DNA from 2 places in the Georgenia sp. SUBG003 genome. Region 1 is predicted to be linked to the other one. Evidence: riboswitches for the same ligand, from Rfam matches in the RefSeq annotation. Region 1 holds a riboswitch; the other holds the start of a gene.
The links. A riboswitch is a leader RNA that binds a small molecule or an ion and turns the genes downstream of it on or off. The one in region 1 is predicted to bind ZMP and ZTP.
Positions count from the first base shown of each region.

Region 2: linked by a shared signal. The riboswitch ahead of glyA (serine hydroxymethyltransferase) and the one ahead of purH (bifunctional phosphoribosylaminoimidazolecarboxamide formyltransferase/IMP cyclohydrolase) in region 1 are both predicted to bind ZMP and ZTP.

Region 1 is NZ_CP180204.1:2,865,842-2,870,161, reverse strand. It holds gene DA06_RS14645 (MFS transporter) at 1-25, opposite strand, end outside; gene DA06_RS14640 (hypothetical protein) at 85-258, shown strand; partial or broken gene dapD (2,3,4,5-tetrahydropyridine-2,6-dicarboxylate N-succinyltransferase) at 660-1,626, opposite strand; gene DA06_RS14630 (hypothetical protein) at 1,700-1,825, opposite strand; gene purN (phosphoribosylglycinamide formyltransferase) at 1,845-2,438, shown strand; ZMP/ZTP riboswitch at 2,463-2,551, shown strand; partial or broken gene purH (bifunctional phosphoribosylaminoimidazolecarboxamide formyltransferase/IMP cyclohydrolase) at 2,604-3,834, shown strand; gene DA06_RS14615 (glycosyltransferase family 2 protein) at 3,873-4,320, opposite strand, start outside.
Region 2 is NZ_CP180204.1:465,905-470,224, reverse strand. It holds gene DA06_RS02100 (exodeoxyribonuclease III) at 1-52, opposite strand, end outside; gene DA06_RS02095 (bifunctional methylenetetrahydrofolate dehydrogenase/methenyltetrahydrofolate cyclohydrolase) at 230-1,117, opposite strand; partial or broken gene glyA (serine hydroxymethyltransferase) at 1,130-2,412, opposite strand; ZMP/ZTP riboswitch at 2,469-2,559, opposite strand; gene DA06_RS02085 (GNAT family N-acetyltransferase) at 2,602-3,138, opposite strand; gene purU (formyltetrahydrofolate deformylase) at 3,226-4,089, shown strand.

The sequences.
Region 1 (4,320 bases):
CGACCGCCGTCACGGCCAGCAGCACCGCACCGATCGCGAACGCTCCGGCCAGGGGAGCGAGACCGGCCCGTGGTGGCCGGACCCGTGGAGGGAGCCGCCCTCGGCAACCTCGTGGTACAGGCGCGCGCCCTCGGGGATGTCGACGGCGATCTAGCCCGGCTCCGCGAGATCGTCGCCGCGTCGGACGAGACGGTCCGCTACACGCCCTCGCCCGGTACCCGCTGGGCGGCGGCCGAGAGGCGGGTGCTGCGAGGGTGAGGCGGCGAAAAACCGCAGCTCGCTGCGGCACGACCCGGAGCGGAGACTCGGCTCCTCCTCCTCCCCCCACCCCCTAACGGCACAAGCGTCCGGGGCCCCATCACCCTGTCCGAGGGCTGGGGGCGAGAAGGTCCGTTCACCCGCCGTTCACCGCAGCGACCGGTGTCTGACGGGCGGGCATTCCTGGTGCAGTGGTCCGCAGACTTGTCGGACCGCCGTCGGGAGCGTCGATGCTCAAGCGCGTATCACGAAGGCCGGGGGCTCTTGCTGCACCGCGTCCTGCCGGGAACGCGCCCATGGACCGGATCCTCAGGACCGCCGCCACGACGCTCCTGCCCGCGCCGGCCGTCCGCACGGGGCCGGGCGCCGCTCCGGGCGCCCGCGGTCTCCGCGGGCGAGGGTCAGGCATGCAGGGCGGCGTTGAGCTCCACACCGACGCCGCTGCGGGGCAGCGCCTCCACGGCGCCGGAGAGGGAGTTGCGCCGGAAGAGCAGGTTGTCCTGCCCGGAGAGTACGCGGGCGGCGACCACCGGCGGCTCGGTGAGCTGGCCGCCGTCGGGGCGCGTGCCGCCGCCGGTCAGCACCGACACCTTCGTCCCGGCGGTCAGGTACAGGCCGGCCTCCACCACGCAGTCCGCGCCGAGGGAGATGCCCAGTCCGGCGTTGGCGCCGAGCAGCGAGCGCGGCCCCACGGAGATCACCTGCTTGCCCCCGCCGGAGAGGGTGCCCATGATCGAGGCGCCGCCGCCGACGTCGGCGCCGTCGTGGACGACGACTCCCTGCGAGATGCGCCCCTCCACCATCGACCGGCCGAGCGTGCCGGCGTTGAAGTTGACGAAGCCCTCGTGCATCACGGTGGTGCCGGGGGCCAGGTGGGCGCCGAGCCGCACTCGGTCGGCGTCGGCGATGCGCACCCCCCGGCGGGACGACGTAGTCGACCATGCGGGGGAACTTGTCGACGCCGTGCACGATGAAGGAGCCGTGGGCGGCGCGAAGGCGGGCACGTGCGGCCTCGAAGCCCTCGACGGCGCACGGACCGACGGACGTCCACACGACGTTGGGCAGCTGGCCGAAGATCCCGTCGAGATTGATCGTGTTCGGTGCGACGAGCGTGTGGGAGAGCAGGTGCAGCCGCAGGTACGCGTCCGCCGTGGAGGTGGGCGCCGCGTCCAGGTCGATCTCGGTGCGCACGACCTCGGTGGCCACCCGGCGGTCCGCGTCGTGGCGCTCGAGTGTGATCAGCTCCTCCGGGGCGGCGGCGTCCTCCGGGACGGAGCCCAGCGCGGGGGCGGGGTACCAGACGTCCAGAAGGCCGCCGTCGTCGGTGCGGGTTGCCAGGCCGAAGGCCCAGGCCGTGCGGTCGCTCATGTCCTCAGCCTAAGCGCCGCCACCGACGTGCCGCGTCCGGCGCCCGAGTTGCGGACCGCGGGTGCCCCGAGCGTCAGTGGCGCACCAGGCGCGGGCCGAGGGTCCGGGCGCCGAGCTCTTCGACCCGGCCGATCAGCTCCCGGTCCGCCGTCGCGACGACGACGTCGTTGACGGAGTCGCCGACGAGGCGGCGGACCACCGCGACGCCCGCCCGGCTCGTGGTCCTCGTCTCGGGCGGCGGCTCGAACCTGGCGGCGCTGCTCGACGCCACCCGGGACCCCGCCTACGGGGCCCGCGTGGTCGCCGTCGGCGCGGACCGGGAGGACACCGGCGGGGTGGCGATGGCGCGGGAGGCCGGGATCCCGGCCTTCGTCGAGCGGGTGGGGGCCCACGAGGACCGTCACGCCTGGGACGCCGCGCTCACGGCCGCGGTGGCCGCCCACGAGCCCGACCTGGTGATCTCGGCCGGGTTCCTCAAGCTGTGCGGCCCGCGGTTCCTCGAGCGTTTCGACGGCCGGTACGTCAACACCCACAACACGCTGCTCCCCGCGTTCCCCGGCATCCACGGCCCCCGCGACGCCCTCGCCTACGGCGTGAAGCTCGCCGGCGCCACGGTCTTCTTCGTGGACGCCGGGGTGGACACCGGCGCGATCCTCGCCCAGGTGGCCGTCCCGGTGCTCGAGGACGACGACGTCGAAACCCTCACCGAACGGATCAAGGTCGCCGAGCGCGCCCAGCTCGTCGAGCAGGTCGGGCGCCTCGCGCGCGAGGGGTGGCGCATCGAGGGCCGCCGCGTGCGCCTCGGCGGCTGAGAGGGCCCGACGGCCGGTAAGGTGGACCCCGGCCGTGACTGGCGCAGGTGGAGCACACCACCGGGGAGCGGCCGGAAGTTCCCGTCGGGGCACCGCACGCCTGGGTGCCTGGGTCGGGCGTCGCCGGACGCCCGCTGCACACGCCGTCGACCCAGGAGCTTTGCCATGAGCCAGAATCCCGTCATCGAGCCCGTGGGGGACCAGGTCCCGCTGCGTCGGGCGCTCGTCTCCGTCTACGACAAGACTGGCCTGACCGAGCTCGCCACCGCCCTGCACGCCGCGGGCGTCGAGATCGTCTCGACCGGGTCCACCGCCCGGACCATCGCCGAGAACGGCGTGCCGGTCACGCCCGTCGAGGACGTCACCGGGTTCCCCGAGTGCCTCGACGGCCGCGTCAAGACCCTTCACCCGCGCGTGCACGCCGGCGTCCTCGCGGACCGCCGCCTCGCCAGCCACCGCGAGGAGCTCTCCGAGCTCGGCGTGGCGCCCTTCGACCTCGTGGTCGTCAACCTCTACCCGTTCACGCAGACCGTCGCCTCGGGCGCGGGCGTCGACGAGTGCGTGGAGCAGATCGACATCGGCGGTCCCACGATGGTGCGCGCCGCGGCCAAGAACCACCCGTCCGTCGCCGTCGTCGTCGACCCCTCCCGCTACGACGACGTCGCCCGCGCCGCCGCCGGCGGCGGCTTCACGCTCGCCCAGCGCCGGGCCCTGGCGGCCCAGGCGTTCCGGCACACCGCCACCTACGACGTCGCCGTCGCCTCCTGGATGGGCAACGTCCTGGCCCCCGACGACGAGGTCGACGGCACCGCGACCGGCTTCCCCGGCTGGGTGGGCGCCACGTGGGACCGCCAGGCGGTGCTGCGCTACGGCGAGAACCCCCACCAGCGCGCCGCGCTGTACACCAGCGGGTTCGGCGAGCCGGGCCTCGCCCAGGCCGAGCAGCTGCACGGCAAGGCCATGAGCTACAACAACTACGTCGACGCCGACGCGGCCTGGCGCGCGGCCCACGACCACCTGGCGCCGGCCGTCGCCGTCGTCAAGCACAACAACCCGTGCGGGATCGGCACGGGCGAGGACATCGCGGAGGCCCACCGCAAGGCGCACGCCTGCGACCCGGTCTCCGCCTACGGCGGCGTCGTCGCCGCCAACCGGCCGGTCACCGCGGCGATGGCCGAGCAGCTCGCGCCGGTCTTCACGGAGGTCGTCCTCGCCCCCCGACTTCGAGGAGGCGGCTGTCGAGATCCTCTCCCGCAAGAAGAACGTCCGGCTGCTGCGCGTGGCCGGCGCGGGACGCGGCGCCGTCGAGACGCGCCCGATCGGCGGCGGCCTGCTCATGCAGGCGACCGACCGGATCGACGCCCCCGGCGACGACCCCGCCGCCTGGACCCTGTCGCCAGTGGCGGCACGGCTGGCACGCGGGGGGAGCCGGCCCTAGGGACCGCCCCCGGCCCCGGGCCCGGCTGCCCCGGTCCGCTCAGAGGTACAGCACGCGGAAGCGCCCAGCTGCCCCGTACCCGTCCTGCGGCACCGGCGGCCTGCTCGAGCCAGCGCCAGCGGCGTGCGGGGGGAGACCGCGGCGACGGGCGCGCCCAGCAGAAGGCCCGTCCACCGCACCGCGACGCCGGCGAGCCGGGGACGGGGCATCCCCTGCGTCCCGTAGTCGCGGTAGAGCCTCCCTCGGGAGATGCCTGTGTGGAACGCCTTGACGGCCACCGAGCGCAGGGTGTGCCTGTGCCGGTAGTGCACCACGGCGTCCGGCGCGTAGGACAACCGGTGGCCGGCGAGCTGAAGCCGCCAGCAGAACTCGGTGTCGGGGCCGCCGTAGTCGTACTCCGGGTCGAACCCGCCGACCTCCTCGAACACCCGGCGTCGCACGCCC
Region 2 (4,320 bases), 2.4 Mb from region 1:
CTCGGCGGTAGGCCGCACGGATGCCGTTGACGTTGACGGTGGCGATCTTCATGCCGACCATCCTCACCGATCCCGCGGACACTCCCGGACGCGTCCTGTCCGCCGGACACCGGCCGCCGGGGCGGGCATGGCCGGAACTGCGGGGAGGACCGGCGCCTGCGGCGGGCACCGGTCCTCCCCGCCCGTGCACGGGATCACACTGCGACCCCGGCGCGCGGCGGTTCCCGCCTCAGGCCTGCGACGCCTGCCGCTCCGCCGTCTCGACCACGTTCGCCAGCAGCATCGCCCGCGTCATCGGGCCGACCCCGCCCGGGTTGGGCGAGAGCCAGGACGCGACCTCGGAGACGCCGTCGGCCACGTCTCCGCGCAGCCTCGCCTTTCCGGAGACCGGGTCGACGGTCCGGGAGACGCCGACGTCGAGCACGACGGCCCCCGGCTTCACCATCTCGGCGGTGATGATCCCCGCCTGGCCGGCGGCCGCCACGACGACGTCCGCCTCCCGCACGTGCCTGGCGAGGTCGCGCGTGCCGGTGTGCGTGAGGGTGACGGTGGCGTTGACGTCCTTGCGGGTGAGCAGGAGCCCGATGGAGCGGCCCACCGTCGTGCCCCGGCCGACGACGCACACCTCCTTGCCGGCGAGCTCGACGCCGTGGCGGTCGAGGAGCTCGAGCACCGCCCGCGGCGTGCAGGGAAGCGGCGAGGTGACCTCCTCCTTCACGCGCAGCACCAGCCGGCCGAGGTTCGTCGGGTGCAGGCCGTCGGCGTCCTTGGCCGGGTCGATGAGCTCGAGCACCGCGTTCGTGTCCACGCCCCTCGGCAGCGGCAGCTGGACGATGTAGCCGGTGCACGCCGGGTCGGCGTTGAGGCGCTCGACGGCGGCCTCGACCTCGGCCTGCGTCGCGTCGGCCGGCAGGTCCTCGCGGATCGAGGCGATCCCGACCTCGGCGCAGTCGCGGTGCTTGCCGGCCACGTACGCCTTGGAGCCGGGGTCCTCCCCCACCAGCACGGTGCCGAGCCCGGGCGTGACGCCCCGCTCCCTCAGCGCGGCGACGCGTTCCGCCAGCTCGGCCTTGATGGTCGCCGCGGTGGCCCTGCCGTCCAGGACCTGCGCGGTCACTGCTCGAGGCCGGGGGTAGAGCGGGAACGCCTCGGTGAGCGCACGCACCCGGGCCCTCGCGGCCTCGACGTCCGTGCCGGCGCCGCCGACGAGGGTGGAGGCGATGATGTCGGCGACCTCGGTGAACTCGGCGGCGCCGAAGCCACGGGTGGCCAGTGCCGGCGTTCCGATGCGCAGGCCGGACGTCACGCGCGGCGGGCGGGGGTCGAACGGCACGGCGTTGCGGTTGACGGTGATGCCGGCGTCGTGGAGGAGGTCCTCGGCCTGCTGGCCGTCGAGGGCGGAGTTCCGCAGGTCGACGAGGACGAGGTGGACGTCCGTACCGCCGGTGAGCACGGAGACGCCGGCGTCGCGCACGTCCTGCGCGGAGAGCCGCTCGGCGATGATGCGGGCGCCTCGAGGGTGCGGCGCTGGCGGTCCTGGAACTCCTCGCCGGCCGCGATCCTGAACGCCACGGCCTTGGCGGCGACGACGTGCATGAGCGGCCCGCCCTGCTGGCCGGGGAAGACGGCGGAGTCGAGCTTCTTGCCGAACGTCTCCTTGTCCCGGGACAGGATGAAGCCGGACCGGGGGCCGCCGATGGTCTTGTGGACAGTGGAGGAGACGACGTCGGAGTGCGGCACCGGGGACGGGTGCAGGCCCGCGGCCACCAGACCCGCGAAGTGCGCCATGTCGGTCCACAGGTAGGCGCCGACCTCGTCGGCGATCTCGCGGAAGGCCGCGAAGTCGAGCTGGCGGGGGTAGGCGGACCAGCCGGCGATGATGACCTTGGGCCGGGCCTCGAGGGCCGCCTGGCGCACGGCCTCCATCTCGATCCGGTGGCTCTGCTCGTCGACGCCGTAGGCGGCGATGTCGTAGAGCTTGCCGGAGAAGTTGATCTTCATGCCGTGCGTGAGGTGCCCGCCGTGCGCCAGCGAGAGGCCGAGCACCTTGTCGCCCGGCGACGCGATCGCGTGCAGCACGGCAGCGTTCGCCTGCGCACCCGAGTGCGGCTGGACGTTGGCGTACTCCGCGCCGAACAGGGACGTCGCACGCTGGATCGCAAGGTTCTCGGCGATGTCCACCTGCTCGCAGCCGCCGTAGTAGCGGCGGCCCGGGTAGCCCTCGGCGTACTTGTTCGTCAGCACCGAGCCCTGCGCCTGCAGGACGGCGCGCGGGACGAAGTTCTCGCTGGCGATCATCTCGAGCGTCTCGCGCTGGCGCGCGAGCTCACCGTCGAGGACGGCCGCGATCTCGGGGTCCAGCTCGGCGAGCGACTGGTTCGCCACGGACGTCTCGGGCTTGGTCTGGCTCATGCTTCCTCCGCTGTCGGTCACGCACGGCGCGTGCGTGGATGCACTTCCGTTCGGTGACCCTCGGCCCAGGCGGACGACCTCGGGGGTTCCTGCTCGTGCCGCTCCCCGGTGGTGACCCACCTGCTGGCGCCAGTCGCGACCGGACGAGACTACCAACTCGCCGGCGAGGGGACGGGCGGCGGGGCAGGCTCAGGCGTTCACGTCGCGTCCGGGCAGGTCGGCCAGGCCGCCGTCGTCGTCGGCGTCGGGTCCGTCCTCACCGAGGATGCGGCGGAGGTACGCGTAGGTCAGGTCGCCGGTGTGCTGGTCGTACTGGTGCTCGTAGCCCGCCTTGTTGTACATGGCGAGGTTGTGCTTCGAGTCCTGCCCCGTGAAGACCCAGACCTCCTGGGTCTGCTCGGGCAGGTACTGCAGGACGGCCATGAGGAGGCGCGTACCGATCCCACGTCCCTGCAGGTCCGGGACGACGGCGAGGCGTCCGAGCGTCGCCTTCTCCGCCTCCAGCTCCACCCGGACCGACCCGACGAGACGGTGACCGATCCACGCGCCGAGCGTGACGACGTCGGCCCTCCGGATGTCCGCGACCAGCTCCGTGAGCGACTGCGTGAGCGCCGGAAGGTTGGGGTCCCCGTAGAGCTGAGCCTCGGTGACGAAGGCGGCGCGGCGCACGGTGAGCAGCTCACCGGCCACGTCCTCCGTGATGAGGTCGATCGTGACGTCGTCCATGCCCCCAGTCTGGCATCCACGGGCCGCGCCGGTGGCCCGTACCCGCAGACCGGAACGCGCCCCGCCGTCGGCGACCGGGCGGCTACCCTGCCGCCGGTGAGCACCCAGAAGGAGCACCTCGTCCTCGCGCTGTCCTGCCCGGACCGGCCGGGCATCGTCCACGCCGTCTCCGGCGCGCTCGCCGAGCACGGCGGCAACATCACGGAGTCGCAGCAGTTCGGCGACCCCTCCACCGGGCTGTTCTTCATGCGGGTGCAGGTCGAGACGACGGCGCCGCGCCGCGAGGTCGAGGACGCGCTCACCGCCATCGCGCACGAGTTCTCGATGACGTTCACGCTCGACGTGGTCGGCCGGCCGGTGCGGACGCTGGTCATGGCGTCCAAGGAGGCCCACTGCCTCTCGGACCTGCTGTTCCGCCAGCGCTCGCAGCGGCTTCCGATCGACCCGGTCGCCGTGGTCGCCAACCACCCCGACCTCGAGCCGATCGCCGCCTTCTACGGGGTGCCCTTCCACCACGTGCCCGTGACGAAGGAGACGAAGGATGCGGCGGAGGCCGAGCTGCTGCGGCTGGTGCGCGAGCTGGACGTCGAGCTCGTGGTGCTCGCGCGGTACATGCAGATCCTCTCCGACGACCTCTGCACCGAGCTGGCCGGCAACGTCATCAACATCCACCACTCGTTCCTGCCGAGCTTCAAGGGAGCGCGCCCCTACGCGCAGGCCCACGGCCGCGGGGTGAAGCTGATCGGGGCGACGGCGCACTACGTCACCGCCGACCTCGACGAGGGCCCGATCATCGAGCAGGACGTCGAGCGCGTGACCCATGCCGACGACGTCGCCGAGCTCGTCGCGCGCGGGCAGGACGTCGAGCGGCGCGTGCTGGCACGGGCCGTGCGCTGGCACGCCGAGCACCGGGTGCTGGTCGACGGCCGGCGGACAGTCGTCTTCTCCTAGGCGGCGCTCGCGTTGTCCCGGGCACCGCACGCTCCGGGGGTGCCCCGTCCTCCCGGCACGGCGCGCATCTCGCGGGGCCCCGTCCCCGTGAGACGTCGCCCGCCGGCGGTCGCCGACCCGCCGCGCCGCCGCCGGCGCCCACGCCTCTCGACAGCCCGCACGTGCCTCACGTAGTTTTTCTCCATCTCGGCACCTAATTGCTGGTGAACCAGCAGTTTTGGTCCAACGTCG